DNA from 4 places in the Ensifer sp. 2TAB8 genome. Region 1 is predicted to be linked to each of the others. Evidence: riboswitches for the same ligand, from Rfam matches in the RefSeq annotation. Region 1 holds a riboswitch; each other region holds the start of a gene.
The links. A riboswitch is a leader RNA that binds a small molecule or an ion and turns the genes downstream of it on or off. The one in region 1 is predicted to bind cobalamin.

Region 1 (7,913 bases):
GATTTCTTCTGCAGGAACTCGTTTTCCTCCGACCAGCGATAGGCGTCGTCGACGTCGGGCGTCAGGCAGAGCGTCGAGAAGATCGAGGAATAGGAGCGGGCGTGGACCGCCTCCATGAAGGAGATGTTGGAAAGCACCGCCTCTTCATGCGGCGTGGCCGCATCCTCCATCAGCCTGATGGCGCCGACGCCGTTCTGGATCGTGTCGAGCAAGGTGAGGCCGGTGAAGACCCGGATGGTGAGCTTCTGCTCTTCCGGCTTCAGCGTCGCCCAGGAGGGAATGTCATTGGAGAGCGGCACTTTTTCTGGCAGCCAGAAATTACCGGTCAGGCGGTTCCAGACCTCCAGATCCTTGTCGTCCTCGATGCGGTTCCAATTGATGGCGCGGATGCGGCTTGCGGGTTTGGCGTGCATGTTCATGTCGTTGGACCTTTGTGATCGTGTGTGCCCCACATCTGCGCGGTGCGGGTATGGCCCCACATCCGCCTGCCGGCACCTTCTCCCCGCGTACGGGGAGAAGGGACAATGCCGCACCGCCTAACATCATCAGGGCCGCCCGCATCTCGGGCGTTGGTATGGCACGTCCCCACTCCCCGCCTGCGGGGAGTGGGTTAGGGTGGGGGCCGTTTGAGCAGTTGCTGGAACGCGGCGTTAGAGCGCGCAGGAAACGCAGCCCTGGACCTGCGTGCCCTCAAGCGCCATCTGCCGAAGGCGGATGTAGTAGATGGTCTTGATGCCCTTCTTCCAGGCGTGGATCTGAGCGCGGTTGATGTCGCGGGTCGTCGCCGTGTCGCGGAAGAACAGCGTCAGCGACAGGCCCTGGTCGACGTGCTGGGTGGCCGCCGCGTAGGTGTCGATGATCTTTTCCGGCCCGATCTCGTAGGCGTCCTGGTAATAGTCGAGATTGTCGTTGGTCATGAAGGCTGCGGGGTAATAGACGCGGCCGATCTTGCCTTCCTTGCGGATCTCGATCTTCGACACGATCGGGTGGATAGAGGAAGTCGAGTGGTTGATGTAGGAGATTGAGCCCGTCGGCGGCACGGCCTGAAGGTTCTGGTTGTAGAGGCCGCCCTCGATCACCGCCCGTTTCAGTTCCAGCCAGTCTTCCTGCGTCGGGATCGCGATGCCGGCTTCCTCGAATAGTGCCTTCACCTTTTCGGTCGCCGGCAGCCACTCGGCCTCGGTGTATTTGTCGAAATAGTCGCCGGAGGCGTATTTCGAGTTCTCGAAGCCGGCGAAGCTCTTGCCCTTCTCCACCGCCAGCCGGTTCGACGCGCGGATGGCATGATAGGTCACCGTGTAGAAATAGATATTGGTGAAATCGATGCCTTCCTCGGAGCCGTAATAGATGCGCTCGCGGGCGAGATAGCCGTGCAGGTTCATCTGACCGAGGCCGATCGCGTGACTGTCGTCATTGCCCTTTTCGATCGAGGGCACGGACGAGATGTGGCTCATCTCGGAGACGGCGGTGAGTGCCCGGATAGAGGTCTCGATGGTCTTGCCGAAATCGGCCGAGTCCATCGCTGCTGCGATGTTCAGCGAACCGAGGTTGCAGGAAATGTCCTTGCCCATCTTGGCGTAGGAGAGGTCGTCGTTGAATTCGCTCGGCTCGTTCACCTGCAGGATCTCCGAGCAGAGGTTGCTCATGGTGATACGCCCGGCGATCGGGTTTGCCCGGTTCACCGTGTCCTCGAACATGATGTACGGATAGCCGCTTTCGAACTGGATCTCTGCGATGATCTGGAAGAATTCGCGCGCCTTGATCTTCCGCTTGCGGATGCGGGCATCCTCGACCATCTCGCGATATTTTTCCGTCACCGAGATCTCGGTGAGCGGCACGCCGTAGACGCGCTCCACGTCATAGGGCGAGAACAGGTACATGTCCTCGTTGTTGCGGGCGAGCTCGAAGGTGATGTCCGGGATGACGACGCCGAGCGACAGCGTCTTGATGCGGATCTTCTCGTCGGCGTTTTCGCGCTTGGTATCGAGGAAGCGCATGATGTCGGGGTGGTGGGCATGGAGATAGACAGCACCTGCGCCCTGGCGCGCGCCAAGCTGGTTGGCGTAGGAGAACGAGTCCTCCAAAAGCTTCATGACCGGGATGACGCCGGAGGACTGGTTCTCGATCTGCTTGATCGGCGCGCCCATCTCACGGATGTTGGTGAGCGACAGCGCCACGCCGCCGCCGCGCTTGGAAAGCTGCAGCGCCGAATTGATCGCGCGGCCGATGCTCTCCATGTTGTCCTCGATCCTGAGCAAAAAGCAGGAGACGAGTTCGCCGCGGCTCTTCTTGCCGGCATTGAGGAAGGTCGGTGTTGCCGGCTGGAAGCGGCCGGAAATGATCTCGTCGACGAGGTCGCGGGCAAGCTCTTCATCGCCGCGCGCCAGCGTCATAGCCACCATGCAGACGCGGTCCTCGTAGCGCTCCAGGTAACGCTTTCCGTCGAAGGTCTTCAGCGTATAGGACGTGTAGTATTTGAACGCGCCAAGGAACGTCGGGAAGCGGAACTTCTTCGAATAGGCGTGGTCGTAGAGATCGCGCACGAAGTTGAAGGAATACTGGTCGAGAACCTCTTGCTCGTAGTAGCCCTCGGTCACCAGATAATCGAGCTTCTCGCGAAGGTTATGGAAGAACACGGTGTTCTGGTTGACGTGCTGGAGGAAGTATTGCTTCGCCGCCTGCCGGTCCTTGTCGAGCTGGATCCGCCCCTCTTCGTCATAGAGGTTCAGCATCGCGTTGAGCGCATGGTAGTCCAGCGCCGGTTCCGTCGCCTTCAGGGGGCGTTCGAGTGTTGAGACGTCCAAAATCTTTCCATCCCGTTTTTGACATTGGCGACGTCCTCTTCGGTTCCGAGCAGTTCGAACCGGTAGAGGTAGGGCACCTGGCACTTGGCCGAGATCACGTCGCCGGCGATCCCGTAGGTCGCTCCGAAATTGCTATTGCCCGCGGCAATCACGCCGCGGATGTGGGAGCGGTTGCCCGCATCGTTCAGGAAGCGGATCACCTGTTTCGGCACGGCGCCCCGGCCGTCGTCGCCGCAATAGGTGGGCACGACGAGCACATAGGGCTCCGTAACCGTAAGCGAACCCTTACCTTCGTTGAGCGGTATGCGGGTTGCGCGAAGGCCGAGCTTTTCGACGAAACGATGGGTGTTTTCCGAGCGGCTGGAAAAATAGACGATCAGCCCCATCGCTAGCCCTCAAGCAAGTGCACTGATCATGTCCGGGCGGAAGCCGGCCCAATGGCGCTCGCCGGCGACGACGACCGGGACCTGGCGGTAGCCGAGACCCTGCACGAGCGCGAACGCATCGGAATCCTCGGAGATATCGATGAGGCGGTAATCGGTGCCCTGGCGGTCGAGTGCGCGGGTGGTGGCGGTGCATTGGACGCAGGCGGGCTTGCTGTAGACGGTGATCGACATGGGTTCCTCGTGAGGGTCTCGCAAATGGGCGCAAAAAGTCGTCGGGTCGCGCGAACGCGAACCGCAGGCTTGGCGATAGGGCACAAAACATCGTTCCCCGGTCGCCTCGACCGGAGTTGACGCCGGTAAGCTGGCCCCAGGTCGGTTACGCAACCGGGCCGGCTCGTTCTTGTCGGGCGCTCAGGATTTCCGCGGGTGCGGGCTTTCAGGGCGCGGCCTTTCGATCAGGCGCGCAACAATGCGCACCCGTCCGCAGAAGGTGGATCTGAACTGGAAGAAACTGACATGACTTCACCCCGAAGCTTTCGACAGGCTGCCGGGGAGATGTCGAGACGATCGGGCAGGCTCATCCTGCCACGCACTCAACCCCTCCGGACACCCCGCCCGTGGACGTTTGTTGCTCGAGGCAGGTCTCCTGGCTCACGGGTCAAAGCTTCCATCCCGACCTTCCCGAGGCCTCATGCCTCAGTGGTCCAATTCCGGACAGTCGCTCGCCGTCTACAGTTGCGGGGGCAGCTGCGGCATAGCCGGGCGGAAACCCGCCGGCGCACCGTATTCCCGTCTTAGCTCCCAATCCTTGCGAATCGGAAGAACCTCGAACACTACATATAGTAGTTGATCGCATATCCGCGTCAATAGGTGTGAGGTGCCTCCGGCCCGGGTGGGGAGGTGATTTCTTTCGCCATGTGGATAACAGGGCGTAAATGAAGGGGCGCTGCAAAGCCCGTTGGCGGGACGCTCTCGGCTTCGATGCCGCGCGCTCGCGCCTTTGTCCATCATTTGCGGAGGGTACGATATTCCAGGAAGCGCCGGAGCGAATTTCTGCTCATTCGATCCGGCGGCTGGCAGGTGGCAGATTGCGACAGCTGAGAATTGTTACCGCTTCAGTCGCAGAGCGACATGCTGACGTCTTTGTTCTCTCCGGGCTGGGCGCGAGGCGAAGCCCGCGCCACGCGCGGCATGTCAACGCAGTCCCGCGTCGGTGAGGGCTGCGGCTTTTGTGCGTTGTCGTCCTTCGGCCAGTGCCACGGATCGGCAACGTCGCCGACGCGCGCCCGAATGTTCTCGTGGTCCCGCGTCAGGCCGATATCCCTCAGCTGGAACTCGCTGAAGGTATCGATGGCGATGGTTGGGCTGAGCACGTTCCCGGCCCGCTTCAGGACATGAAGGATCGTTGATCGCAGCGCGCTAAGCATTGCTATCCTCTTTGTTTTTGCTGTTGTGTTCGCGAAAAAAGTGAGGAATTTTGCCGCTTCGCGCAAAGCGATTTCTCGCTCCAGGCTCGCCTCCTTCCAGACGGCCCATCCGAACATCAGCATTCGGGTGCACATGTCGACTGAGCTGATCGACTTCAAGCGTGATGCAATCGATCTTGTCGTGCGTAGCGGCAATGGCGACTGGCCCGGCAACGACGTGTTTCCGCTTTTCCCGATCGATTACATGCCGGTCTGCACCCCTTCTTTCCGGGAAAAGCACCAGCTCAGGCATCCCTCCGACGTGCTGCGCGTGCGGCGCTTCGGCAATGCCAGCTGGTGGCGGCGATGGATGATCGAGACGGGGGTGGAGCCGCCGGCAAGCAACGGTACCGAGCTGATCTTCGACGTCCAGGCGATGGATGTCACCACGACACTCAACGACCATGGCATCGCCATTGCCGTTTCGACCTTTCTGATGGACGAACTTAGGAGCGGCCGATTGATCAGGCCGTTCGACCATGTGGTTCGCGACGGCCGTGCCTACTGGCTGGTCTATCCGCAAAGCAGTCGGCCGCAGAAGAAGATTCAGGCGTTTCGCGACTGGATCATCGCCGAGGCGGATGCGTCGAATGCGCTTCTTTCGTCCGTGATGGGAGAGCAGGGGCCTGTTTCGGTCTAAACCCCCGTGACGATTTCCCTTGCAGGTTGTTTCGCTGCAACCACTCTCGGTTGGCGCTCTCGGGCGAAGGTGAAACTTTCATGGAAAATCTGAAAATCAGCTGAGAACGGCTGTTACCAAACTGACATGGCAGCTCCCTAAAGACTGCGGCCAACCGCAGCCGGAGGGGAGATGACAACTCTCCGAAGCGCTTGCCTTGAAGCCATCGTCGGAGGCCGTTTCCATGAAGATCGTCCAGATCAGCGACACCCATCTCAGCCCGGCGAAGAGCCATTTCAACGACAATTGGGAGCCACTTCGCGCCTGGATCGAGGCGGTGGCGCCTGATCTCGTCATTCACACCGGTGATGTGACCATCGACGGCGCTGACCACGAAGACGACATCACCTTTTCGCTCAACCTGATCGGTCAGCTGTCGATGCCGATGCTGATCGTGCCCGGCAATCACGATGTCGGCCATCTGCCAGGCTCGCACCAGCCGGTGGATCCGGTACGGCTTGCCCGTTGGCGCCACCTCGCCGGACCGGATTACTGGGTCTCCGATCACGCGGGCTGGCGGCTGATCGGGCTCAACAGCCTGCTCCTCGGCTTCGAAGATGAGGAAGAAGAAACGCAGTTCGCCTGGCTTGAGGCGCAGTTGCGGAGCCGCGGCGGGCGCCAAGTGGCGATCTTCGCCCACAAGCCGCTCTTCGTCGACGCGCCAGATGAAGGCGACACCGGATACTGGAGCGTTCGCCCCCACCAGCGCCAGCGCCTCTTCGATCTGATCGAGGGTTCCGACGTGGCGCTGCATGCAAGCGGCCACCTGCACTGGGCCTGGACCGGCGAATATGCCGGGACGTCGCTCGTCTGGGCGCCGCCGACCTCCTTCATCATCGACACGCTGGAGCGGCCGATGCCGGGAGAGCGGCTGGTCGGCGTGGTCGTGCACGAATTGACCGACGCCGGCGTCACGAGCGAGATCGTCGCGGTACCGGGGCTGACGAGCCATGTGCTCGATCCGATCGTCGATCCGCAAGCGGCGAAGAAGAAGGTCCGAGTGGAGGCGGCGCAATGAGTGTGCTTTCGCTAAAGGGTATCACCAAGTCCTATGGCGGCAACGCAATCCTGAAGGGCGTCAGCTTGGAGGCTGAGGCCGGTGAGTTCATCGCCCTTGTCGGCCCGTCCGGCTGCGGCAAGAGCACGCTTCTGCGCATTGTCGCAGGCCTCGATCACGCTGATGCCGGCGAGATCGTCATCGGTGGCCGCAGTGTCGCGCGCATGGCGGCGGCCGACCGCAACGTTGCGATGGTGTTCCAGTCCTACGCGCTTTATCCGCACCTGACGGCAGGTCAAAACATCGCCGTGCCGCTCGCCATGCGACGCCTGACGGCGATGCAGCGCCTGCCGGTCATCGGAAATTTCCTGCCGGGCCAGAAGCAGATCCGCAGCGATATCCAGCGTCAGGTCAAGGAAATGGCCGGAGCGCTGAAGATTGACCAGCTGCTTGATCGCAAGCCCGGCCAGATGTCCGGCGGCCAGCGCCAGCGCGTGGCGCTCGCCCGCGCCATGGTGCGCCGTCCGGCCGCCTTCCTGATGGACGAGCCGCTGTCCAATCTCGACGCGAACCTGCGCGTCCATGCGCGCGGCGAGATCGTGGATCTGCATCGTCGTGCCGGTGTGCCGACGCTCTATGTCACCCACGACCAGTCCGAAGCGCTATCGATGGCCGATCGGGTCGCCGTCATGATCGGCGGCAACCTGCTGCAACTGGCGAGCCCGAAGGAGATCTACGACAACCCCTCCCATATCGAGGTCGCGCGCTTCCTCGGCCAGCCGAAGATCAACGTGCTGGAGACCCGTACGGATACGGCGAGCATCGTGCGTTTCGGCGATCTGGTGCTTCTGGCAGGCCGCGGACAGGCGCCGGATGCGCCGGTGAAGCTTGCAATCCGTCCGGAATTTGTCCGCTTCCATGCGGCAAGCGCCGGCCGCTTGACTGCGCGGGTCGAGCGCATGGAGTTTCTCGGCTCCGAAGTCATCGTCTACGCCCGTCTCGATGCGATCGGCGAGGTGGTCACCGCCAAGTCAGCACCTGCCGAGGCCGCGGCGCTTGTGATCGGTCAGCCCGTCGATGTCGAGTTCATGCCGGAACGGGCGATGCTGTTCGACGGTGAGGGAACCCGGGTGGCAGCCGAGCCGGTCGCCATCGCCGCGACGCTGGAGAAGATTCATGGCTAGTGTCGCAACCTTCGAAACCGCGATCGCCGCGCCTGAGATGCGGGATGCTCGCATCGCCTGGTTGCTGGCGCTGCCGGCCATCACGCTCCTCTTCCTCTTCATCCTGCTGCCGACCGCAGCCGTGATCGTGCTCGGCTTCACCGATTTCGAGCTCGGCTACAGCAACTGGCGCTTCGTCGGCTTCGAGAACTATGCCGAGCTTCTCGGCGACCGCACCTTCCGTCGCTCGCTGTGGAACACCGCCGTCTACACCGCGATCGTCACGCCGGTTTCGATCGTGCTGGCGCTGGCAATCGCCATGCTGATCGAGGCGGAAACCAAGGGCAGGGCCTTCTTCCGCACCGTCTATTTCCTGCCGGTCGCCTCGCTGCTCGTCGCCATGGCGACCGTGTGGCAG
Region 2 (7,913 bases), on a different contig from region 1:
GCTCCAAGCCATCGGCCGCTACCGGCGGCGCAGGGCCCGCGACCGTCCAGCCGCCGCCCTGCAACACGCCCTGATCCTTTAGGCTTCGATCTGGACATCCCCCAGGGGCCGCGAGCAGCAGGCGAGGATGTAACCCTCGTCGATCTCGTCATCGAGAATGCCGCCATTGTGGTTCATCTCGACGTCACCCGCGACCTTCATCACCCGGCAGGTGCCGCAGATGCCGCCCTCGCAGGCAGCACCGATCCGCACACCATTGGCACGCGCCGTCTGCAGGATCGTCTGACCTGGCTTCGCCTCGACCTCCTTGCCGCTCATGGTGAAAGCGACCTTGGCGGCAGCGACCTCGCTGTCGCCCACCACGCCGGCGCGCACAGCGATCTCCTCCGCCGCCGGTGCGGCCGCAGGCTGGAAGCTCTCCTCGTGGTAGCGGCCCATGTCGAAGCCTGCCGCCTTCAGCATCTCGCGCACGCCGCGCATGAACGGTTCCGGACCGCAGCAGAAGACGGTGCGCTCCATGAAATCCGGCGCAAGCAGCGGCAGCTTGGCGCCATCGATGCGGCCGCGCAGCCCGTGCCAGCCGTGGCGCGCTTCGTGGCCCTCGACGATAAAGCCGAGGCTCAACCCGGACATCTGCGTCGCCAGCACCTCCAGCTCGGAACGGAACAGGAGGTCGTCCGGCCGGCGCGCGCAGGAGATGAAGGTGACGTCCGTCTCCGGTACGCAATCCGCCATCCAGCGTGTCATCGACATCATCGGCGTGATGCCGGACCCCGCGGAGATAAACAGGTACTTTTCACCGGGATGGCGGACGAAGCTGAAGTCGCCGAGCGGCCCGAAGGCTCTCAGTTTCACGCCAGGCTTCAGATGGTCGAACATCCAGCGCGTGCCGATGCTGTCGGCCTGTGCCTTGACCGTCACCGCAATCGACAACGGCCTCGATGGTGTGGACGACAGCGTATAGGTGCGCATGACCGGTTCGTCGGCGACCGGCAGTTCCAGGGTGACGAACTGGCCGGGCAGGTAGCGAAACCAGGCCGGCTTTTCGGCGCGAAAGGTGAAGGTCATGACATCGGCGGTTTCAACGACCGCCGAGGTGCATTCGAGCATCTGCTGCCGGTCGATCCAGACATGCAGCTCGTCGAAATGGTGGAAGGAGGATGCCATCTGCATGTCAGGCGACCTTTGACAGCGGAGCCGCATCGCCTGCAAGGCGCTGCTCCATAAACTTGCAGTACCATTCGACAAACTGCATCACGCCGCCTTCATGGTCCGGTGAATAGGGGCCTGGTTCATAGGCCGGCGAGCGGATGCCGAAGGCGTTTTCTTCTACGATCTGGCGATCCTGGTCGTTGGTCTCGGTCCAGACATGGGTCAGGTCATCGAGCGTATAGTCGACGCCCTCGACCGCGTCCTTGTTGACCAGCCATTTGGTCGTCACCTGCGTGAGTTCCGGCCCGAGCGGCAGAACACGGAAGGTGATGGCATGGTCGGAAAGCACATGGTTCCAGGTGGTGGGGTAATGGAACATCAGAAGCGTGCCGATCTGCTTCTGCCCGACATCGGCCGACAGCGCCCTTTTAACGGCGGCCGCACCGGACATGGTGTAGCTTTCGGCATTGTCGACCAGCGGCATGCGCGCGGCGCGGAACTGGCCGGTCGGCGACATCCGGAATTCGCTCGGCAGGCCCTCGGCCTCGCACTTCGCCCAATGGGCGGCAATCACCGGATCATCCTTGGCGCCCTGTACCCCGGTCGCAGTCGGCGCCTCCGGATAGGTGCGGCAGAGCTCCGGATGATTGGCGGCGCAGTGATAGCACTCGCGATTGTTTTCCCAGACGAGCTTCCAGTTGCCCTTTTCGATGATCGTGCTTTCGAAGGCGACCTTGGTCTCTCCCAGCCGGTGCGGCGCGAGATAGGGCGTGGCGAGTTCGCGGAAGGCCGCAAAATCGGCCGGCGTCTCCGACAGGTTGATGAAGATGTAGCCGCCGACCGTTTCGCAATGGATCGGCTTCAGGCTGTGGGCCGCCTTGTCGAAATCCTCGCCCATCTGGCGTGCGAAGAGCAGCGAGCCGTCGAGTTCGTAGGTCCACTGGTGATAGGGACAGACGAGCTTTGCCGAGGAGCCCTTTGCTTGCGTGCAGACGCGGGAACCGCGATGCCGGCAGGAATTGTGCAGCGCACGGATCGTGCCCTGGCGATCGCGGGTAACAACAACCGGATAGTCGCCGACCTGGACAGTGAAGTAGTTGCCGGCTCGCGGAATTTCGCAGTCATGGCCGATGAACAACCAGTCCTTGTACCAGATGTTTTCCAGATCCTGCCGGTAGTAGTCGGGGTCGATGTAGAAGGCCCGATCGAGGCTGTAGCCGTCACGCCGGCCCTTCAGCTTGCGAAGCATATCGGTCTTGGTATCCATGTCCTGTCCTCATGCGCCATGTTTCGGAGAGGCAGGACAGGAACCCGCACGGGCATGCGCCCACACGTTCTCGGCTCCGATCCGGCTGCCCGCCGCAACCCGTTACGGTTATGTGTGTCAAGGCTGGTTTCCGGGCTCAGGAGCCGTCCTTGCGGACCAGCCCGGCGCCTTCCCGGACGAACCGTCCAGTGGCCTTCGCCGAGGCTTTCGCTCCACCACCGTTGCGGGGGCAGCGCCGGGATTTGACCGGCTTCCCAATTCTTCGCCTTCCCTTCTGGAAGACGACACCCTGAGTAAGGATATGTAATCGCGGAAACCGTCTTGGCAGGCGCCGGATAGCGACATCGAATTCCAGAATGACGACACGTCTGAAACCGTCGTCCGCAAGCGGATACGAAACTTTTTCACTTTATAAACATATAGATAGATCAAAAAATAGGCATATGCCGTCTTTTGCGACCGATATGGCGCAGGCGCGGGAAGATTTCGCCCGTTTGCGACATTCCCATTGATGTCAGGGGCCATGTCCCGCTAGCGAAAGGAAATTCTTCATTAACCATAAGCCGCTAGTCTCGCCGGCGGACGAAGATGTCCGGCAGGCAGATGGCGCGCTGACAATCATGGCAAAGCTCAGATATTACGACGCAGCGGCCGAGAAGCCGCCGGCGATCATGCCGAAGACGGCAGTTCACACCGAGTTTCTGCGCACCGGCCGGATCAACCGCCGGCAATGGATGCCGAGCGAGCGACGCTACCTGAGCTATGAGGAAGTCGCTGACCGAACCGGCAAGAAGCTTTCGACCGCCGGGGACACGACGCACAGGCGGATCAACGGCTTTCATGCCTCGATCCAGTTTCCCAAGCTCATCTTCCACCGCACGCTCGTTGGCAAGCCGCACCTCGGCTATTGCCACGTGACGGCCGCGCGGACGGCGGTCACACCTTCCAAGGACATCACCTGGTCGTTCTATTTCGCCAATTTTTTCAGCGACCTTGGTGACGAGACGCATTTCTTCGACCGCATCCGGGCCGGCTATTCCCGCATGTACTTTGCCGTCGCGATCGAACCGAACGCCGAAGACGGACAGATGGTCATCAATCGCAACGTCCGCGACAACGGGCTTCTCTTCCGCACCGACAACCCAAAGGTCGCTCTCAAGAACGTGCTGATGCTGGGTGCCCGTGACGACGCACTGCGCCGGATCATTCGCAGCCTCTGAGCCAGCAGCCCGCTCCCTGCAAAGAAAATCGTTCTGTTTTCCCGGCGCGTCCGTTAAGGAAGCGTCGGAAAGGAAACGGCATGGCAGAGATCATCGACACGGATAAGGAACCGGACCGCGCGATCGATCGCGCCTGCGCCGTTCTCGCCGAGGGCGAACCGGTCGCCATCCCGACCGAAACCGTCTACGGCCTTGCCGCCGATGCCACCAATCCCGATGCGATCAGCCGCATCTACGAGATGAAAGGCCGGCCGCGCTTCAATCCGCTGATCTCGCATGTTTCCGACATGGCAATGGCCGAGGCCCATGTGCGCTTCGATCCCCTGTCCCGACGCCTGGCGGAAGCGTTCTGGCCCGGCCCCCTGACGCTGATCCTGCCGCAGCGGCCCAAGAGTACCGTGCACGCCCTCGCCTCGGCCGGCCTGGACACGCTTGGCATTCGCATGCCCGACGGCTTTTCGCGCCGGGTGATCGCCCGCTTCGGACGACCTCTGGCCGCACCGAGTGCCAATACCTCGGGCAAGATCAGCCCGACCAGTGCGGACCATGTCGATGCCGATCTCGGAGAAAAGCTGAAACTGATCCTCGATGCCGGTCCGGCGCAAATCGGGCTCGAGTCAACGATCATCAAGGTCGATGGCGACGAGATCCGGCTTCTCCGGCCGGGTGGCCTCGATGCCGCCGAGATCGAGCGCCTGCTCGACCGCCCGGTGATCAGGGCGGAAACCGCGGGTGCGACGATCGAGGCTCCAGGGATGCTGGCCTCGCATTATGCGCCGGGTGCTGCCGTCAGGCTGGAAGCCACCGATGTGCGGGCGGGCGAGGCCCTGATCCGTTTCGGCGGCGGCCGGGTCCTCGGCGAAGAACAGGCGGCTGTCGTTCTCGATCTCAGCCCGACCGGAAATCTGCGCGAAGCGGCCGCCAATCTTTTCGACTATATGAAGCGGGCCGACGCCAGCGGCGCTCAGACGATCGCCTTCGGCCCGATCCCTTCGGAAGGATTGGGAGAAGCGATCATCGACCGGCTGCAACGGGCGGCGGCACCACGAGGGTAAGATTGCGGGCGGCATCGCCTCCGCACCCACCCTCAGCGAGCGGCTGCGATTGCGGTTATGATCGCAGGCGATACCAACCGAGGATCGCGTCTTCAGATCGACCGATCCGATAGCGCGCGCAAGCGCAATGCGAAGGCTGACCCATGACGACGCTTCCCTCTCCCGAACTCATCGCCTCCTTCGTCGAGATCGTCGGCAGCGCCAATGCACTTATCGCGGAAGCGGACAAGGCGCGCTATCTTGTCGAATCCCGGGGGCTTTATCGCGGCACGACGCCGATGGTGCTGCGTCCCGGCTCGGTCGACGAGGTCTCACGTATCATGAAACTCGCCAGCGCGACCCGCACGGCGATCGTGCCGCAGGGCGGTAACACCGGCCACGTCGCCGGGCAGATCCCCCGGGAAGGCAAGGCGGACATCGTGCTTTCGCTCGAACGGCTGAACCGGATTCGCGACATCGATCCGGTCGGCAACGTGATCGTTGCGGATGCCGGCTGCATTCTCGCAGACATCCAGAAGGCGGCGGACGATCACAATCGCCTGTTCCCGCTGTCGCTCGGATCGGAAGGCTCCGCCCGGATCGGCGGCAATCTCTCCACCAATGCCGGCGGCACCGCCGTGCTCGCCTATGGCAACATGCGCCAGCTTTGCCTCGGCCTCGAAGTCGTCCTGCCAACCGGCGAGATCTGGGATGGTCTGCGCCGGCTGAAGAAGGATAATACCGGCTACGACCTGCGCGACCTCTTCATTGGCGCGGAGGGCACGCTCGGCGTCATCACCGGTGCGGTGCTCAAGCTGTTCCCGAAGCCGCTCGGACACCAGGTCGCTTTCGCCGGCGTGGGCAGCGTCGAGCACGCGCTCACCCTCTTCGACAAGGCCTCCAGTCTTTGCGGACCGGCGCTGACCGGCTTCGAGCTGATGCCGCGCCTCGGCGTGGAATTCACCACGAAACACATTCCCGGTGTTCGTGACCCGATGGAAACCGTCCATCCCTGGTACGCGCTGATCGATATCTCGACCGCAGATTCGGCCGAAAGCGCCGAGCGCATGGTCAACGATCTCCTTGAACAGGGCCTTGCCGCCGGTCTTGTCGAAAACGCCGTGATTGCCGCCAATGAGGCGCAGGCGAAGGTGCTGTGGCATATGCGCGAAAGCATGTCGCCGGCGCAGAAGCCCGAGGGCGGCTCGATCAAGCACGATGTTTCGGTGCCCGTTTCCAGCATTCCCGCCTTCATGGAGGAAGCGGACGCCGCAGTCATGAAGGCGATCCCGGGAGCGCGCATCTGCTCCTTCGGCCACATGGGCGACGGCAACATCCACTACAACATCTCGCAGCCGGTCGGCGCCGACAAGCAGGCATTCCTCGACCGCTGGCGCGAGATCAACGCCATCGTCCACGGCATCGTTCTGAAATACAACGGCTCGATCTCGGCCGAACACGGCATTGGCCAGTTGAAGCGCGACGAGCTTGCCGAGATCCGTCCGCCGATCGAGATCGAACTGATGCAACGGATCAAACACGCGTTCGATCCTGCAGGCGTCATGAATCCGGACAAGGTGCTGCGCGCAGACCGTTGAAGCGGGCGCGCCTCTGCCGGCGGCCCGCGCCCCTTCCGCAGCGGCTCATACGTTCAGGTTGGGTAGCGTCAGCGTCCGCCCGCGCGCAGCTGTGAAAGGGACAGGAGTGTCTCGGCGCTGACACCGCCTCCACCGCTTCCGCTGAGGATTGCCAACCCCGGTGATACGTCCGTGTTGTTTTCGACGTCATAAAGCGCCGTGAACCGCTGCAGGAGCTTCTCGAGCTTTTCCGGGTCCTGCAGATCCTTGATGTCGACGACACGCTCGATATAGGCGGCCTGCGCCTCGATCTTGGCGTTCTGCAGACCCTCCGGCATGCTGTAGGCCGTCTTGATAACCTGGAACAGGGCGGTCTCGGCCAGGATGTCGTAAGCGGTGTTGATCTCGGGGGCCTTGCGCTTGAAATAGAGCGCAAGTCGGACGCCGCCGTTGTCTGCGCCTTCCGTCTCCTCAAGCGACTGATTGAGATAGAGGTCGATTGTGGTGACAAGTCCCCGCCGAGTCTGGATCTGGCCCGCCTCACCCCTGATGATCTTCCCCTCCTGGTCGAAATTGAAGGAGGCGACGATCTCGCGGTATTTCAGCCCGTTCGGGTCGGTATTGATGAAGCTCTTGGGATCGTCGAGATTGGACGTGAACATGTCCCTGAGGTATTCGGTCTTGACCGTTTCCGGATCGATGCCGGCGCCGACGAGAACGAAATCAACCAGACGCCGGTTGGCGAGGAAGGCGTCGAGCGTCTCCACCTTTTCGATCTCGGCGGTGTAGTACTTGGCTTCCTCCTGCGCCTTCTCCTTGGCGACCTTCTTTTCTTCATCCGTGCCGAAACGCGACTTGGCAATCACATATGCCTTGGCCGTGTTCATGATGTCGGCTTCGCCCTGCGCCAGCTTCGGTGCGCCAAGCGTGCCGTCCGGGTTGAAGTTGAACGCCTTTACGAGTTTGACGTAGCGCTCGTCGCGCAGGGTGTTGGCATAGCTCTTGGGGTCATTGAGATCGCTGGTCAGAATCCGCTTCAGCGTTCGCGTGCTCAGATCCTCATTTTCGAGGCCGAAAGCGCGCAGCATGAATTTCTTCATGTCATTGTTGGCAAGCAGGTCGTCGACCGATTTCATCGTGCCGATCAGCAGCTTGAAGCGCTTGACCAGAGCTTCGTCTTCGGCGTCGCTCTTGTCGTTATAGCGCACCATGTACTCGTCGGACGTCGTCTTCATCTGGGCCGCATCCTGCGCGGTCTTGCCCGCCTGCAGTGTCCCGTCAGTCTGGAAGTTGAAGGCGGCGAGCATCCTCTTGTAGGCGGCGTTGTATTCGCCGCCATATTTGTTGACGTAGCTCTCCGGGTCGTTGATGTCGCTGGTGAGGATGTTTTCGACCGTGGACGGCATCGTCGTCGCGGACGGCAAGCCGAAGGCAGTGATGACGTAGTTGAGCAGGCGGTTGTCGGCAATCAGGTCCGACACCTTGGTAATGCTGCCGATCTTCTGCTCGTAATATTCCTTGTTGAGCAGCGCGCCAGCGCCGGTCAGCCGTGTGCCGCCCGACGGCGTGGCGCCAGGCCGCTGGAAGACATAGGCCTCGTTGAGCAGCGTCTTCTTTTCGTCGCTGATCGCCTTCTCGCCGGCCGGCACGCTGCCGTCGGCAT
Region 3 (7,913 bases), on a different contig from region 1:
GGTCGGGCCGGCCATCAGGTAGCGCATCAGCGCGTCGCCGTCGGCGGGAACCTCGCCGACCGCATAGCCTTCCCGCGCCATGGCGCCGAGCACCTCGACGGTACCGGCCGGGGTATCGAGTCCGACACCGTTGCCGAGGCGACCGTCGCGGTTCGGATAGTTGGCCATTACGATGGCGATGCGGCGCTCGGCGGGCTCTGCGCGGCGCAGCTTCGCCCAATTGACGGCAAGGTTCGCGGCAAAGCGCACCCGGTCTTCGAGCGGCTCGTGCCCGACGATATTGGCCTCGACCTTGGCGTCGTAGATCGACGCCGCCTTGAACGAGACGGCGCGAGCAAGAATGCGGCCGTCGACTTCCGGCAGCGCGACGTTCATCGCCAGATCGCGCGCCATCAGCCCCTGCGGTGACGTCTCCCACTGCGCCCGCGACGAGCCGGAGAAGATCACCTGCAGGACAGGCGCGCCGGTCGATTCCAGCACGGTCGGCTGACGATCGGCACCGGGCGACGAGACCGCAAAACCGGTGGCATTCATCACCACATCGGGTGCTGCCTCTAAGAAGATCGCCTGCAGCGTGCCGACGGAAACCGCATCCTTGAGGCTCGAAACGAAGACGGGCAGCGCGCGGACGCCTTGTTTCGCCAAAGCATCAATCAGCGCCTCGACCGGCCGTGTCTCGCCACTCTGGACGAGCGCGCGATAGAAGCAGATGGCGATTGTGGGTTGGACTTCCACCCTGTCCGTCTTGTCGGCACCAACGCCGGCGACGACCTGCACCCATTCCGAAACCCCGATCACGCCCCGACCCGGCCACCAGATGCCGGCTTTCAGCAGCGGCTTGGCCGGCTGCGGCTTCTCGGCACCGGTGACCAGCGCCGCGGCATAGTCGAGAAACAGCCCGGCATTATCGGCGCCACCTTCGGTGAAATAGGCCCAGAGGCGCTGGCGGTCGTCGGCCGCAACGGTGGAGAAAGGCTCCAGCCCCGGATCCGGCTTGTCGTCGCCGGGCAGCACCGCGATCTCGAAACGGTGGGTGACGGCAGCGGCATGCAGGGCTTCCAGCAGATAGCGGAAATAGCTGGCGCCACCGAGCGGCCGGACGACGATCAGCTTCGCATGGCGCGCCGTGCGCTCGACGTAAGTGTCGACCGACATCGGGTGCATCAGGCTCATGAGGCTGGCGATGCGCAGGCTCAAGCCTCCGTCGCGGCGGCCATGGGCGGCGGCGATCGAGGAAAGCTCGGTGTCGGCGGCCGACAGGAACAGGATGTCGGCCGGCGTTTGCCCGAGGTCGATTGCCTCGTTGCCGTCGGCGATCGTTCCTTTCTGGGCGAGAAGCAGATGCATTCGTCTTGTCCGTTCGGGCAATTCCGAACGGAAACGCTTGAAGCGGTTTCCGTCCGGAATTGCATTATTTCAATGCGTTAGATCATTTCATTCAACGAGTGATCAGACGAGCGCAGCAATCGCGGCACGAACCGCCGCCTCGTCCATGTCGTGCAGGCCGATGACGACAAGGCGCGTGCCACGCTTTTCGCCGGCAGCCCAGGCACGATCATAATACTGGTCGATGCGGGCGCCGACCGCCTGGATCAGGAGACGCATCGGCTTGCCGGGCACGTCGGCAAAGCCCTTGAGGCGCAGAACGTCGTGCTCGGCAATCACGCCCTTCAGGCGATCGATGAAGGCCGAGGGATCGGCGATCGAACCGAGCTCGACGACAAAACTGTCGAACTCGTCGTGGTCGTGCTCCTCGCCCGCCTCATGCTCCATTTCATGATGCGACTTGCGGTTGGCGATATCGCTTTCCGTACCGACACCGAGGCCAAGCAGGATGGCAGCGGCGACTTCGCCGTTCTTCGCCTCGATCATGGCCGGCTTGCGGCTGGTGCGCGAAGACACCTCGTCGCGCACGGCCTTGAGGCCGGAGGCGTCGATCAGGTCGGTCTTGTTGAGAACGATGAGATCGGCAGCGGTCAACTGGTCCTCGAACAGTTCCTCGATCGGGCTTTCATGGTCGAGATTGTCGTCCTCGACGCGCAGCGCATCAACCTTGTCATGATCGTCGGCAAAGCGGCCGGCGGCAACGGCAGCGCTGTCGACCACGGTGACGACGCCGTCGACGGTCACTTCGCTGCGGATATCCGGCCAGTTGAAGGCGGCGATCAGCGGCTGCGGCAAGGCGAGGCCCGAGGTTTCGATGATGATATGGTCAGGACGGTTTTCGCGCTCGAGCAGCTTGGTCATGGTCGGGATGAAATCGTCGGCAACGGTGCAGCAGATGCAGCCATTGGTGAGCTCGATGATGTCGTCCTCGGTGCAGGCCTCGGCGCCGCAGCCCTTCAGCACGTCGCCATCGACGCCGAGATCGCCGAACTCGTTGATGATCAGCGCGATGCGCTTGCCGTCGGCGTTCTGCAGCAGATTGCGGATCATCGTCGTCTTGCCGGCGCCAAGGAAGCCGGTGATGACGGTCGCCGGGATCTTGCCCTGGTTGGCTCTCGCAGTGGTCATGGATCAACCCTTCATTTTCAGCGGCAAACCGGCCGCGACAAAGTAAACTTCAGCGGATTTCTCCGCAACGATCTGGTGAAGCCGGCCGGCATGGTCGCGAAACTCGCGGGCCATGCGGTTCTCGGGCACGATGCCGAGGCCGACCTCGTTGGAAACAAAGATGAGGCGCGCCCGCGCCTCAGGCAGGTACGTAGCAAGCGCGGCGAACTCCGCCGTCATGTCGCGCTCTTCCAGCATGAGATTGGTGACCCATAACGTCAGGCAGTCGATCAGGACCACATGGCCCGGGTTATCGATGCGCCTGAGGGTACCCAGGAGATCAAGCGGCTCCTCATGCGTCGTCCAGCCTTCGCCGCGGCGTGTCCTGTGATGATCGATCCGCTCGCGCATTTCATCGTCCCAGGCCCGTCCCGTGGCGACATAATGCATGGTGAGGCCGGACGCTTCGACAAGCCTCTCGGAAAAGCTGGATTTGCCGGAGCGGGCGCCGCCAAGGACCAGGACCGGTCCGGCACTGTAAGTGCTCATCGCCGCCGCCTCAGAACACCCGCCTCAGCGGCGGGTGGCAAAAGCCGTTCGACGCGCCGGCGGCGCGTTCGGGAAAGCATCTGAAAGCCAAAACAACCTCCGTGATGGCGTTGGGGACCAACAGTCCCCTCGGGCGGAATGCCCATGCCGGATGGCAGGTCTCCTGGCTCACGGCGTCACGGGCCCGCATCGCCTCGCCCATAAGTGCGAGGTTCCGATGTCAGGACCCGAGCGGCCCGCCTCACCTTCCCGGCGTCTTTCCGGTGCCACAGCGAACCTTTGCGCGTCGTTTCCGACCCGCGGCGCTGCGGGGAACATCGTGAAAGGCGGACGATTCGTAGAAGAAGAGGCGTCCAACCCGGCTGATCACGATGCCACGCCAGTGGCTTTTCCGGCTCGACCCCGACCTGCCTCGGTTGCCCCATGCAACCGGCTGACAGCCCGATATCGAACCCGATGGCGAACCCTGACCGTTCTACAGTCGCGGGGTCGGCTGCGATAAGGATGCCCGATTTGGGTCCATCCGTCACATTCCCAATTATTCCCCCCGATCGCCACGATGAGGGGGAACCATCCAACACCTGATGATTAGGAAGCGGCCGACCCAAAGTCAATCGACGCTTGCGACACCTCCCCGGCTTGGTTGCGCCGCGCGACGATTTGTCGAGCAACAGGCAGACGGCCGCAGCCAGCCAGACACGGCGAAATGGATTGCTCGTCCGCCTTCGCCCGAGGCCCTCGCCCTCTCACTCTCACCTTGCGCCAAAGCGCTATCAGAATGTGCCAATGTGGCATCAGGCTCTGGCGCACCTTTGTTCCCGAGCGCAGAAAAGAGGAGAACGATGAACTCGAATTTGCAGGCGACCATGTCAAACCGCCTTTATCCCGTGGCGAGATCCATCACCCAGGTGGCCAAGCTGCTGAAGATCTCCGCCGAACAGGCGGTGCGCCGGGCCGGGCTGCCGCGAGATATTCTTCGCAACGAAGGCAAGGGCCTGACACCAGCGCAGGTGTTCGCCCTCTGGCGCGCCATCGAGATCGAAGCTGACCGGCCCGACCTGCCGCTCTATCTGAGCAAGCTCTTTGCCCACGCACCGTTCACACCGGCCATGTTTTCCTTCTCCTGTTCGCCGGACGTGCGCATCGGGTTCAAGCGCCTGTCAGTGTTCAAGCCGCTGATGGGACCGATGAAGCTGGAAGTGTCCGAGGACGACCGATTTCTGCATATCGAGATCGGCACGGTGGACCCTAAAATTCCGGCCCCGCCGCAACTGGTCTGGTTCGAGGCGCTCTACCTTCTGGAATCGGCCCGCTGCTACACCGCCGAGTTCATCCGGCCTGCGCGGCTCCATCTGCCGGCATTGCCCAACCTCGGCAAGGACGTGCTCGAGTTCCTTGGCTGTGAACCGGAGCTTGACGGCGGAGCGCGCCTCTCCTTGCGCAGAGAAGATGCCGATCTGCCGCTGATCACCGAAAACGAGGAATCCTGGCCGGAGTTCGAGAAAAACCTGCGCCGCGAAATGGAGGCGCATGAAACCGATACGCCGATCGTGCAGCGGGCGAAGCGCGTTTTGCATGACATGCTGCCGTCGGGCGAAGCCAGTATCGAGGCTATGTGCAGGCGGCTCGCCATGTCGAAGCGCACCCTGCAACGGCAACTGAAGGAGGAAGGTGAAACCTTTCAGACGGTGCTGGCATCGACCCGCGCGGAGCTGGCGATGCATTATCTCGGCGAAGACGGGCTGAACGTCGAGGAAATCTCCTATCTGCTGGCCTACCGAGAGCCGAATTCCTTCTATCGCGCCTTCCAGGGCTGGACCGGCATGACGCCCGCCGAGGCGCGGGGAACGGTGACGCACTGAGAAAGACCGCCACGTCTGCACCGGGAGATAGCGGTTTGGCGTGTTCCGATAGTTGATTGGCACGAAGCGATTTTGAAGAAATCCAGGCGATACGCCAGATTGATCTCCGACGAACGACGGGCATGACGCCCGCAAGGATTGGAGAAGATCATGGCAATCGCACGGAAAACCGCTCTCGTCACCGGCGCCTCCTCGGGCATGGGCAAGGTCATCGCAAAGCAGCTGATCAAGGACGGTCTGACCGTCATCGTTGCCGCCCGCCGGGTGGAGCAGATGGACGATCTGAGAGCGCTCGGCGCACATCCCATCGCGCTGGATGTCGCGGACGAGGCCAGCCGAAAATCCGCGGTCGCCGAGATCACCCAGCAATTCGGTGGCGTTGACGTACTGGTCAACAATGCCGGTTTCGGACTTTACGGCTCGGTCGAAGACGTACCTCTCAGCGAGGCCCGCTATCAGTTCGACGTGAACCTCTTCGGCGCGGCCGCACTGATCCAGGATCTGGTGCCCTACATGCGCGAGAAGCGCGCGGGCAAGATCATCAACATCACCTCGATGGGCGGCAAGATCTACACGCCGCTCGGTGCCTGGTATCACGCGTCGAAACACGCGCTGGAAGGCCTGTCGGACTGCCTTCGCCTGGAACTGCAACAGTTCGGCATCGAAGTCGTGGTCGTTGAGCCCGGCGTCATCCAGACCGCATTCGCCAACGTGATGGAAGGCCCGATGATGAAGTTCTCGGGCAACACCGCCTACGGCACGATGGCGAAGAACGTCTCCAAGGCCACCACCGACAGCTACGAGCACGGCGGCGGCTCCTCCCCGCAGGTCATCGCGGACGTGGTTTCCAAGGCCGTGAAGGCCCGCAAACCGAAGACCCGCTATGCCGCCGGCAAATTCGCCAACATGATGATCAACATCCGCAAATGGTTCGGCGACCGTGCGTTCGACCGCATGATCCTGTGGACCGTGCGCTGATTGGCGGGAAACCGCGCCAGCCCCAGCAAGAATGGCGCGACCGCCCTATACCCGCTGCAACACGCTGAACTGAAAGGCCTGGGTCGAGTTCCACGGGGTCCGGTGCTGGTGTTCCATGTGCTCGACCAGCCGGAAGCACGGCCCGATCACATAGGCGAGTGCGGCGGGGTCATAGCGCACCACTGGCAGGCCGCTGCAGCGCTCCGGGCCATCGGGCGCGAAAGTGGCGATGATGGCGTGCCCGCCGGGCACGACGGCCGCCGTCAGCCGCTCGATATAGGCCGCCCGGTCGTCGGGATCGGTGAGGAAGTGAAAGGCGGCGCGATCATGCCAGATATCGTAGCTGCGATCCGGCTTCCACGCGGTCACATCGGCTGCAACCCAGTGCACGTCACCGGCGCGGGCACCGAGGCGCGCCTTGGCGGCGTCCAGTGCGGCCGGTGACAGATCGAGCACCGTGATCGCTTTCATACCCGCGTCGAGCAGCGCATCCACCAGCCGCGACGCGCCGCCGCCGATATCGATCAGTGACGACGAGGCGAACGCCGCATGCCCGCGGATGAGGTCGAGCGAAACGGCCGGCGTATCCTCGAACCAGCTGACGCCCGCCTCGCCCTTCGACTGATAGGCATTGTCCCAATGGGCTCGTCTGGTTTCGTCCTGCACGTGACACCCGCCTTGGAGCGTGCGACCGTGACCAGACGCTCCATCCTTCCCGCATGAATTCTACAACGGAACGACGGATGATGCTGGGTTTCCGTCGGTCCCTTGCTGTCGCCAACAAGGCCGCAACCCTGTCGATCGCGGCTGATGGCGCTTGCCTGGCTACCGGCCGAGCAGCCCATCCAGCCAGCGCCGGTCGAGCACCGTCTCCAGCTCGTTCGCGACATCATCCAGCGCCGCATCGACCGACTGGCGGTAGTTGCTGGCACCACCTTCGATGCCGAAACTTTTCAGCAGCGCGGAGCGGTAGGCGTCGCTGGTGAAGAGCCCGTGCAGATAGGTGCCCATCACCCGGCCATCGACCGAAAGCGCGCCATCGGCGCGATTGTCGATGCGCACTGACGGCCGCTCACAGTCCGCACCTTGCGTCTTGCCGAGGTGGATTTCGTAGCCCTCGAGCGCCACGTCATGCTCCAACGACCAGGCGCGGCTGTTGCGCACCGTCTTTTCCGGCGCCATCTCGGTCTCGACATCGAGCAGCCCGAGACCCTCGATTAAGCGCTCGCCGCCCTCGATACCGAGCGGATCGGTGACGCGCCGGCCGAGCATCTGGTAGCCGCCACAGATACCGATGACCCGACCGCCGCGACGCACGTGGCGGTCGAGGTCACGGTCCCAGCCTTGAGCGCGGAAATCGATGAGATCGCCGATGGTCGATTTCGAGCCGGGAATGACAACGAGCCCGGCATCCGAGGGAATGGGATTGCCCGGCCGCACGAAGACAAGATCGATTTCCGGCTCGGCGGCAAGCGGATCGAGATCGTCGAAATTGGCGATGCGCGAGAGCACCGGCACGGCAACCTTCAACGCCCGCCCCTCGCCGCGCGCCAGCTTTTCCAGCACGACGGAATCTTCCGCCGGCAACCGCGCCGCCGCCTTCAGCCAGGGCACGACGCCGAAACAGGGCCAGCCGGTGAAGCGGTTGACCGCGGCAATGCCGTCGTCGAAGAGCGTGACGTCGCCGCGGAACTTGTTGATGAGATAACCGGTCACCATGCGCCGGTCTTCCTCGGGCAGGATCGCATGCGTGCCGACGAGCGAGGCAATCACCCCGCCGCGGTCGATGTCGCCGACGAGCACGACCGGCACCTCGGCCCGGGTCGCAAAGCCCATATTGGCGATGTCACCGGCTCTAAGGTTGATTTCCGCCGGCGAGCCCGCGCCTTCGACCACCACCAGATCGGCACCGGCCGATATCTGTTCGAAGCTTTCCATCACGGCGCCAAGCAGCTTGGGTTTAAGCGCCTGATACTCCCGGCCCTTGGCTTGCCCGGCCACCTTGCCCTGGACGACGATCTGGCTGCCGAC
Region 4 (7,913 bases), on a different contig from region 1:
CCTTGAACGGCCGCTCGACGAGCAGGATCAGCCCCGAGACGAAGTTCGAGACGATGTTCTGAAGGCCGAAACCGACGCCGAGCGAGAGGGCACCGGCGACGAGCGCGAGGTTCGAGAGATCGATGCCCGCCGCCGAGAGGCCGATGAGGCCCGCAAGGCCGACGCCGGTATAGCCGATGCCGGTGCGGATGGAGTTGCGCACGCCGGCATCGACCCGGCTGCGCGCCATGATGTTGCCGTCGATCCAGCGCTGCACGAAGCGGGTGACGACATAGCCGAGCGCAAAGAACAGGACGCCTGCGAGAATGCCGACCAGTGAAATGGTGATCGAGCCGATCTTGATCTCGGTCACCATCCGGTAGGCCCAGGACTCGATGTCGGCGACCTGGAAGCCCCACTGCAAGAGGATCAGCGGAATGAAGACCATCACGACCAGCGCGTAGATGCTGAGACCCGCGGCAAGACCGATCTGGTCGAGCCCCACCTGTTCCAGATTGAAGCGCCGCTCGAGATAGCGCCCGGCCGCCGTTTCGGCAAAGGCGCCCTGCTTTGCCACCGCCCGGCCGGTCAGAATGCCGATATACATCGTCACCACGATCGCGCCGGTGATGATGATCTGCGTGGCGATGAAGCGCGCGAGACCGACATAGCCGGACACGGCGGCAATGATCAGCAAGGCGCCGGTCGCAAGCAGCGCGAAGGACACGACCCGCGGCCAGGCGTGGCCATGCCCATCGAAGGACTCGTCTTTCCGAAGTGTCGGCTTGATCCAGGCCGACGCCATGATGATGAGGCCGATGACGATGGAGGCGATGTAGCTCTTGACGACGGTGAGGACCACCGGCGAGCCGAGCGCCTCGCTCACGCCGCCGAACAGGTAATCGAGACCGTTGACCAGCGCCATGGCGAAGATCGCGATCATCAGCATCCTGGCGCCGCGATCGGAAACCCTGACGAGCCGCCAGCGCGCATCGCGCGGCGATAACACCGCCTGGGCGAGCCTGGTGACGAAGAACACCACCACCGCCACACCGAGCGTAATGGCAATGATCGGTGCGATGTCGGAGCGCAGCACGTTGAAGCCACGCAGGAACAGGAAGCTCGAGATTGCGAAGGCGGCCGAGGCGATCGTCGGGATCAGCGTGGACCAGAAGGCGACCGACAGGCGGCGGAAGTAGCTCGGCTCCTCATCGGTAATGTCATGCTCGATCCAGGGTCGGAACAGCCTGCGGCTGCCCGAAAGGAACACGAGCGCCGCCAGGAGCGACAGGAACAGCGCCGTCAGGAGCGGCACGCGCTTGTAGTTCCAGGCAAAGCTCAGCCAGCTCCCGACACTACGCGAGAGCACGCGGGTTTCGTCCGCCGTCGCCGTCAGCGCGTCGTCGAACATGCCGGTCGAGACTTCAGTGTTCTTCAGGAGCGTGTTGGAAAACAGCGCGCGCCTTGTCGCGGTAATGGCGTTGGAGAGCTTGGTCGCCTGTACCGACAGGCCCTCGGCCTCACCGGTCAGCGCGTTGATGGCACCGCGCTCCGCCACGAGGCGCTTGCGCTCGGCGGACACGATATCGGCCTCCGCGGGCTGCCCTTCGGCCGGCGGGTCGCCAAGTTCGGTAAGCCGCGCCTTGATCTCGTCGAGGCGCGGACGGGTCGAGACCGACACGCCGATGATCTGCTTGAAGAGTGCATCGACCTGCACCTTCAGTTCGGCAAGCGCGGTGTCATCGTCCTTCGCCTTTGATACGAGGTCCGTCAGCCGCTTCAGCTCGTCGCCAGCCTTGGCAAGCTGTTCGGTCGCCTGGCTCTGGCCGGGAGCTGCGCCATCGTCCTGCGCTGCGCTCTGCGCGGGAGCAGGCGCGGTCTGGGCCGGTTCCGCGGTCGTCGCGGCCGGCGCGGCCACATCCGGCGTCGCGTCGTTTGCACCTGGCTGGGCGTTATCCTCGGTCGGTGTCGTCGCCTTGCCAGCAGCCGGCTCCGATGCGGTCTGCGCCGACTGGGCCGGTTGCGTCGACTTCTGGCCGGACTGCGTTGTGCCCTGGGCGGTACCTTGTGCCGGCTGCGCCGCCTTCTGCGCTGCAACCGGACCGGCAGCGACCAGCCCCAGCAGGCAGATGAGAATGGCAGGCAGTTTTCCGACAGAACGCAATTTCATAGTCCTTGCAGGTTGAGACCGTGGAGCGGAATCGCGTCAGTGGCCATCCCAATGCGATGTGAATACGAAAGACGGCGGAAAGATGCAAAACCCGCCGTCAATTGCGCTCCAGCGTCGGATTTTTCGTCAGAATCCGGCACCCGGCCTTGCCAGATAGGCAAGCTCGGCGTCTGTCGAGACGCGAGCCAGCAAGGCATTTCGATGCGGGAAGCGGCCGAATTCCTCGATCACCTCGCGGTGGCGGATGGCGTAGTCGAGATATTCGGCATCGCCAAGCTCGGTGAAAAGCTTCACCGACATGGTCTGGTCGGTCAGATTTTCCGAATGCTCGAAGGGCAGATAGACAAAGGCGCGCGCTTCCGGCTTGATCGCCATGTCGGCGCCGTTGCCGACGGCGAGCTTGGCCTCGTGCAGCGCCAGACAATCGGTCGCGAAGGCCAGCGGCGTACCGCGATACATGTTGCGCGGCAGCTGGTCGAGCAGGATGATCGCCGCCAGCCGGTTCTCCGGCGTCGCGCGCCAGATCTCGCCGACCCCGCGGGCCAGCCCCAGGTGCGACGCCTGGAAGCGGCGAATGCAGGCGTCGTCCAGTTCGTGGCTGACGGTGAACCAGTCGTCATAGGTGAGCTCGCCGAACCAGAAGTTCAAAACGTCTTCCGGCGTGCAGATTTCAACTTCTCTCGTCATTTTTTCCCTCATGCCGCTCTGCTGCCGGCCCTGCCCTTGTCGAACCGGAACGGCAGCCATGCATGCGCTAAGACATAGGCGCGCAACGGCCCATGTCCATGCATGACCAGTGTCCATGCATGACCAACGCCGATGCACGCCTTACGCGCGCCGCGTGAGGATGGCAACAAAGGCGATGCCGCCGACAATGCCGGTGACGACGCCGATCGGCATATCCTCGGGCGCCATGATCACCCGAGCGACGAGGTCGGCGAGGATCAACGTCAAGGCGCCGAAGAAGGCCGAGAGCGGAATGACCCGGACATTGTCGCTGCCGGCAAAGAGCCGCACGAAATGCGGCACCATCAGCCCGACGAAGCCGATTGCGCCTGAAAAGGCCACCATCACCCCGGTCAGGAGCGCGGTGACGACGAAGAGCGTCAGCCGGAAACGGCGTACGGGAATACCGAGCGTCGTTGCCGTCTCGTCGCCCATGGCAAGCGCGTTGATCTCACGCGAGCGCACGACCAGCCAGCCGAGCGAAACGAAGAGCACCAGCGCCGGGTAGACGAGATGCGGCCATTGCGCGAGGCCCAGGCCGCCGAGCATCCAGAAGATCACCGTGTGCGTCGCCCGTGGATCGCCGAGGAAGATCATGAGATTGCCGACCGAGGTCAGCACGAAGGCAACGGCGACGCCGGCAAGGACCAGGCGATCGGCACTGGTGCCGAGCGCGCGGGAAACGAAGGCGACCAGCACGGTGGCAAGCAACGCGCCGCCAAAGGCAAAGAGCGGCACCGTGAGAAGGCCGAGGATCATTCCGGTATGCAACAGCGCGACAATCGCCCCGAGCGCCCCGCCGGAGGAGACGCCGAGCAGATGCGGATCGGCAAGCGGATTGCGCGTCACCGATTGCAACACGGCGCCGGTCAGCGCCAGGCCGGCGCCGACAAGCCCCGCCAGCATCACCCGCGGCAGGCGCACGTCCCAGACGATGCTTTCGCGCCCGGCCGACCAGAAGGCCTCGACACTGCCGGGCACAAGCTTTCCGGCAACGATCGACCAGACGGTGGTCACGGGGATCGGCGCCGAGCCGAGCGACACGCCGGCGGTCACGGTGAGAAGCAGCAGCAGCACAGCCGCGAACAACCCGACCCCGCCGCGGAGCGCCCGCGCCGGGGAAACCCGCGAAACGGCAACGGGAGCAGCCGACGTATCCTCAGCCAGCATCGGTTACAGGCCCTGCCCGTGAAATGCCTTCGAAAGCCGGGCGATGGCGTCGATGTTGCGCGGTCCGGGCGTCGCCTCGACATAATCGAGCACGACGAAACGGTCGTTCTTCACCGCGTCGACATTGGTGAAGGCCGGGTTGCTCTTCATGAAAGCGATCTTGTCCTCGGCTTTCACCTCGCCGTAGTTGACGATCATCACCACCTCCGGGTTCCGCTCGATCACCGGCTCCCAGGAGACTTCCACCCAGCTCTTGTCGACATCGTCCATGATGTTGGCGCCGCCGGCAGCCTCGATCATCGCGGTCGGAATGCCGAAGCGACCCGACGTGAAGGGCTTCTCCTCGCCGGAATCATAGACGAAGACGCGGGTCGGCTTGGCGTTGCCGGCATTGGCCTTGGTGATCTCGGCGAGCTGGCTGCGATAACCCGCGACCAGCGCTTCGGCCCGATCCTCGACGCCGAAGATGCGGCCGAGATTGAGGAGATCGACGAACATGTCGTCCATCGAGGGCTTCTCCCTGGCCATGACGTGGATGCAGGATTCGGTGAGTTCGTAGACGCCGATCTTGAAGGGCGCCAATGTCTCGGGCGTCACTTCGCCACCGACCTTCATGCCGTAGTTCCAGCCGGCGAAGAAGAAATCGGCGTCGGCATTCAAGAGCACTTCCTTGGTCGGATATTTCTCCGCAAGCTCCGGCAGTTCCTTCACACCTTCGCGCAGTTTTTCATCGAGCGTCTTCCAGCCGGAAACGCCGGTATAGCCGACCATGTGGGCCTGCAGTTTCAGCGCCAGCATCATCTCCACCAGGTTGACGTCGTTGGCGATCGCCCGTTTCGGCGCTGCGTCGAAGGTCACCTCGCGGTTGCAGCTCTTGACGGTCACCGGATAGGCGAGCGCCGGCGTGGCGGCGGCAATGAGAAACAGCAAGGTAGAGGAGGCAATATTGATCTTCATGAAATGGATCCCTGTCGAGGAAGCGAAAAGGAGAAACGGGCGCTGCCGGCAACGGCGGTGCCGTGGGCGGTGGCAGTGACGCCGAAGGCGGTGGAAAGCGCGCGCGGGTTCAGCACCGCATCGGGAGTTCCGAAGGCCGTCAGCCGCCCCGCGGTCACGATTGCGACATCGGTCGCGAATTCGGCGGCGAGATTGATGTCGTGCAGCGTCGAAACGATCGTCAGCTTCAGCGTCTGCAAGAGCTCGAGGATTTCGAGCTGGTGACGGATGTCGAGATGGTTGGTCGGCTCGTCGAGGATGATGATGCGCGGCTCCTGGGCGAGTGCCCGGGCAATCAGCACCCGCTGCTTTTCGCCGCCCGAAAGTGTTGCGAACTGGCGGCCGGCGAGGTGGGAAAGATCGAGATGAGAGAGCGCATGCTGCACGCGCTCGCGGTCCGTCTCCGTCCAGCCGTTGAGCCCCTCTCGCCGCGGGATGCGTCCCATCATCACCACGTCACGCACGCTGAAGGGAAAGTCGCCGGGCATTTCCTGCAGCACGACGGCAATCGTCTTCGCCGCCTCGCGCGCCGAGATCGACCAGAGGTCGACGCCGTCGATCTCGATTCGGCCGGCATTCGGCTGCACCGCCCGGTAGAGGCAGCGCAGAAGCGAGGTCTTGCCAGCGCCGTTCGGCCCGAGGATCGCAAGGCGGCTGCCCGCTTCGATCGAGAAATCCATGTCTTCGACCAGGGTCAGGCCCGCACGGGGCCCCCAGCAAAGGCCTTCCACCTTGAGGGCAGCTCCCGTCGCTGAACAGGTCATGACCGCGTCCCTCCCCGCGCCGCGGCGCATTTCTGCCCGCGCACCAGAGGTCGTCGCCACCCTTTGCGTGTCGCGCTCATTGGAACCGTCCTCCGATGTCTTCGGAGACGAGCACTGCCGCCGGAATGCGAGCGAGCGTCTTTGTCTTGAGGCCGCGCGGACGCTCGGCGGCACGCGTCATGCCGTCGCCGCGTTCGGCATAGGTGGCGGCGAAGCGGACGAGGTCGTCGATATCCTCTTCCGGCGAGATATCACCGAAGAGATAGGTCGCCTTGCCCGTCGCCTGGAAGGCAATGGTGCAGGGTCGCGTGCAAGCCGCCATGCAGACGGTGCCGGCGATCGAGAAATCACGATCGAGCGGCTCGCCGAGCGCGGCGATGCTGCGGTTGAGACGCTTTATCAGCTCGGCGCCCGGCAGGCAGGGACCGCGGGTAAAACGGCAATCGGTGCAAACCGTTATCTTGTGCTGTCGGGAATTCGGCTCAGCCATTTTCTCTCTCCGCCGGAGTGACGGCAGGAGATGGCGAAGCGGCAGGATGACGGATGACCGTCGCGCGAAAGCCAGTTCTTTTCCATCGGAACACCCCGTCCGTTGTGGTTGATCGGTTCGATGGCAGGTCTCCTGGCTCGCGGGTCGCGGCGCATCCACGTCTTCCCGGTCTTAGACCAGTGACATGGTGTGAATGCGCTTTCCGCTCACAGTTGCGGGGGCAGCCACGGTTTCGGCCCCATTTGGGTCGTCCGTTCCGTGTTCCCTTTTCAGCCGCTTCCGCATTTCCGCGGACGCAGCACCATCACGCTCTTCCTCGCATGAATCGGCCGATGAAACAACTGCTAGGGGCATGCGCTACGGACCTATCAACATGCGGCGTTTCGTCATGCAGGATTTGTTATACAATAACATAACGTATTGCAATGCCAAAGTTGAGTAGCCGGCGAAATTTGCCGCGGCGGCGCTGCCCGGCGCCCCCCCCGATCCGCCCTGCGCACGCCGATCGGCCGACCACCCGGCCCGATGCTTTCCGACTGGTGCCGGCGCGCCCACAAAAAGCGCCAGCGCCATGCGCAAATGCCGGCAATCTTAACGTACGTTACGCTCACGTAACCCCATGTCTGTTGAGAAAATCATCGGCCGAAGCGACAATCGGCAAAGCTAAGATTGGGCATCGGTAACGCACCAATAAACTCAACTTCGCCGCGCAGTACAGAAATGGCGCAATCCCGAAATGAAGTGATGGCAACTCAACTTTCTGAAGGGAAAAGTAGTGAATCCCATCGATTTCTTCGTCGACACACTTCGGACATACCCGCCCGTGGCCGTCTTCCTGGCACTCGGCATCGGCTTCCTGATCGGGCCGATCAAGGTCGCGGGATTCAATCTCGGAAACGTCACCGCAACGCTTCTTGCCGGTGTTCTCATCGGGCAGCTGGGCATCCAGGTTTCCGGTGACCTGAAATCCACCCTGTTCCTGATCTTCCTCTTCGCCGTCGGCTACGGCGTCGGACCCCAGTTCGTGCGCGGCCTCAGCACCGACGGACCAAAGCAGATCGCCTTCGCGCTGTCTGTCCTGGTGCTGTGCCTCATCGTTCCCTATCTCTGCGCGCTGATCGCCGGGCTTCCGCTCGGCTATGGCGCCGGCATGTATGCGGGATCGCAGACGATCTCGGCTGCAATCGGCGTCGCGACGGATCAGATCAACTCCCTCGGGCTGCCGGCCGAGCAGGCCAAGGCCTTTGCCGACCAGATCCCGATCGCCTATGCGGTGACCTATATCTGGGGCACGATCGGCTCGGCCATCATCCTCGCCCAGCTTGGGCCAAAGCTTCTCGGTATCGACCTTCCGGCGGCGTGCCGGGAATATGAGGCCAAGCTTGGCGGCGGCACCGAGAGCAGCGAACCCGGCATCACCCGCGCCTATCACGATTTCGGCCTTCGCGCCTACCGCGTCGATCAGGCAAGCGGGCTGACCGGCAAGCCGGTCAAGGACATTCTTCCCGGCATCCGTGTCTTTGTCGAACGTCTGCGTCGCGGCGACCAGATCATCGAAGCCGACGGCAACACCGTGCTGCAGCCAGGTGACGTCGTTGCCTTTTCGGGCCGGCGTGCC

Region 2: it holds a riboswitch for cobalamin, as region 1 does, so the genes downstream of both, AB4Z53_RS01355 (aromatic ring-hydroxylating oxygenase subunit alpha) here and nrdH (glutaredoxin-like protein NrdH) in region 1, are expected to answer to the same signal.
Region 3: it holds a riboswitch for cobalamin, as region 1 does, so the genes downstream of both, cobU (bifunctional adenosylcobinamide kinase/adenosylcobinamide-phosphate guanylyltransferase) here and nrdH (glutaredoxin-like protein NrdH) in region 1, are expected to answer to the same signal.
Region 4: it holds a riboswitch for cobalamin, as region 1 does, so the genes downstream of both, AB4Z53_RS17480 (DUF1636 family protein) here and nrdH (glutaredoxin-like protein NrdH) in region 1, are expected to answer to the same signal.

What each region holds. Positions count from the first base shown of each region.
Region 1 is NZ_JBFRGB010000005.1:193,285-201,197, reverse strand. Features, by position in the region: gene nrdF (class 1b ribonucleoside-diphosphate reductase subunit beta) at 1-419, opposite strand, end outside; gene nrdE (class 1b ribonucleoside-diphosphate reductase subunit alpha) at 651-2,804, opposite strand; gene nrdI (class Ib ribonucleoside-diphosphate reductase assembly flavoprotein NrdI) at 2,774-3,190, opposite strand; gene nrdH (glutaredoxin-like protein NrdH) at 3,200-3,421, opposite strand; cobalamin riboswitch at 3,810-4,034, opposite strand; gene AB4Z53_RS11845 (hypothetical protein) at 4,306-4,740, opposite strand; gene AB4Z53_RS11840 (LysR substrate-binding domain-containing protein) at 4,751-5,296, shown strand; gene AB4Z53_RS11835 (metallophosphoesterase family protein) at 5,520-6,353, shown strand; gene AB4Z53_RS11830 (ABC transporter ATP-binding protein) at 6,350-7,516, shown strand; gene AB4Z53_RS11825 (carbohydrate ABC transporter permease) at 7,509-7,913, shown strand, end outside.
Region 2 is NZ_JBFRGB010000001.1:254,909-262,821, forward strand. Features, by position in the region: gene AB4Z53_RS01345 (glycoside hydrolase family 25 protein) at 1-74, shown strand, start outside; gene AB4Z53_RS01350 (hybrid-cluster NAD(P)-dependent oxidoreductase) at 79-1,173, opposite strand; gene AB4Z53_RS01355 (aromatic ring-hydroxylating oxygenase subunit alpha) at 1,175-2,419, opposite strand; cobalamin riboswitch at 2,524-2,726, opposite strand; gene AB4Z53_RS01360 (DUF6656 family protein) at 3,040-3,639, shown strand; gene AB4Z53_RS01365 (L-threonylcarbamoyladenylate synthase) at 3,720-4,694, shown strand; gene AB4Z53_RS01370 (FAD-binding oxidoreductase) at 4,838-6,271, shown strand; gene AB4Z53_RS01375 (DUF1217 domain-containing protein) at 6,340-7,913, opposite strand, start outside.
Region 3 is NZ_JBFRGB010000010.1:80,014-87,926, reverse strand. Features, by position in the region: gene cobN (cobaltochelatase subunit CobN) at 1-1,347, opposite strand, end outside; gene cobW (cobalamin biosynthesis protein CobW) at 1,450-2,514, opposite strand; gene cobU (bifunctional adenosylcobinamide kinase/adenosylcobinamide-phosphate guanylyltransferase) at 2,518-3,042, opposite strand; cobalamin riboswitch at 3,484-3,632, opposite strand; gene AB4Z53_RS17850 (AraC family transcriptional regulator) at 3,951-4,904, shown strand; gene AB4Z53_RS17845 (oxidoreductase) at 5,055-5,882, shown strand; gene AB4Z53_RS17840 (class I SAM-dependent methyltransferase) at 5,928-6,548, opposite strand; gene AB4Z53_RS17835 (cobyric acid synthase) at 6,708-7,913, opposite strand, start outside.
Region 4 is NZ_JBFRGB010000010.1:11,276-19,188, reverse strand. Features, by position in the region: gene AB4Z53_RS17505 (mechanosensitive ion channel domain-containing protein) at 1-2,149, opposite strand, end outside; gene AB4Z53_RS17500 (DUF924 family protein) at 2,276-2,836, opposite strand; gene AB4Z53_RS17495 (iron ABC transporter permease) at 2,978-4,045, opposite strand; gene AB4Z53_RS17490 (ABC transporter substrate-binding protein) at 4,049-5,002, opposite strand; gene AB4Z53_RS17485 (ABC transporter ATP-binding protein) at 4,999-5,805, opposite strand; gene AB4Z53_RS17480 (DUF1636 family protein) at 5,882-6,295, opposite strand; cobalamin riboswitch at 6,401-6,616, opposite strand; gene aspT (aspartate-alanine antiporter) at 7,071-7,913, shown strand, end outside.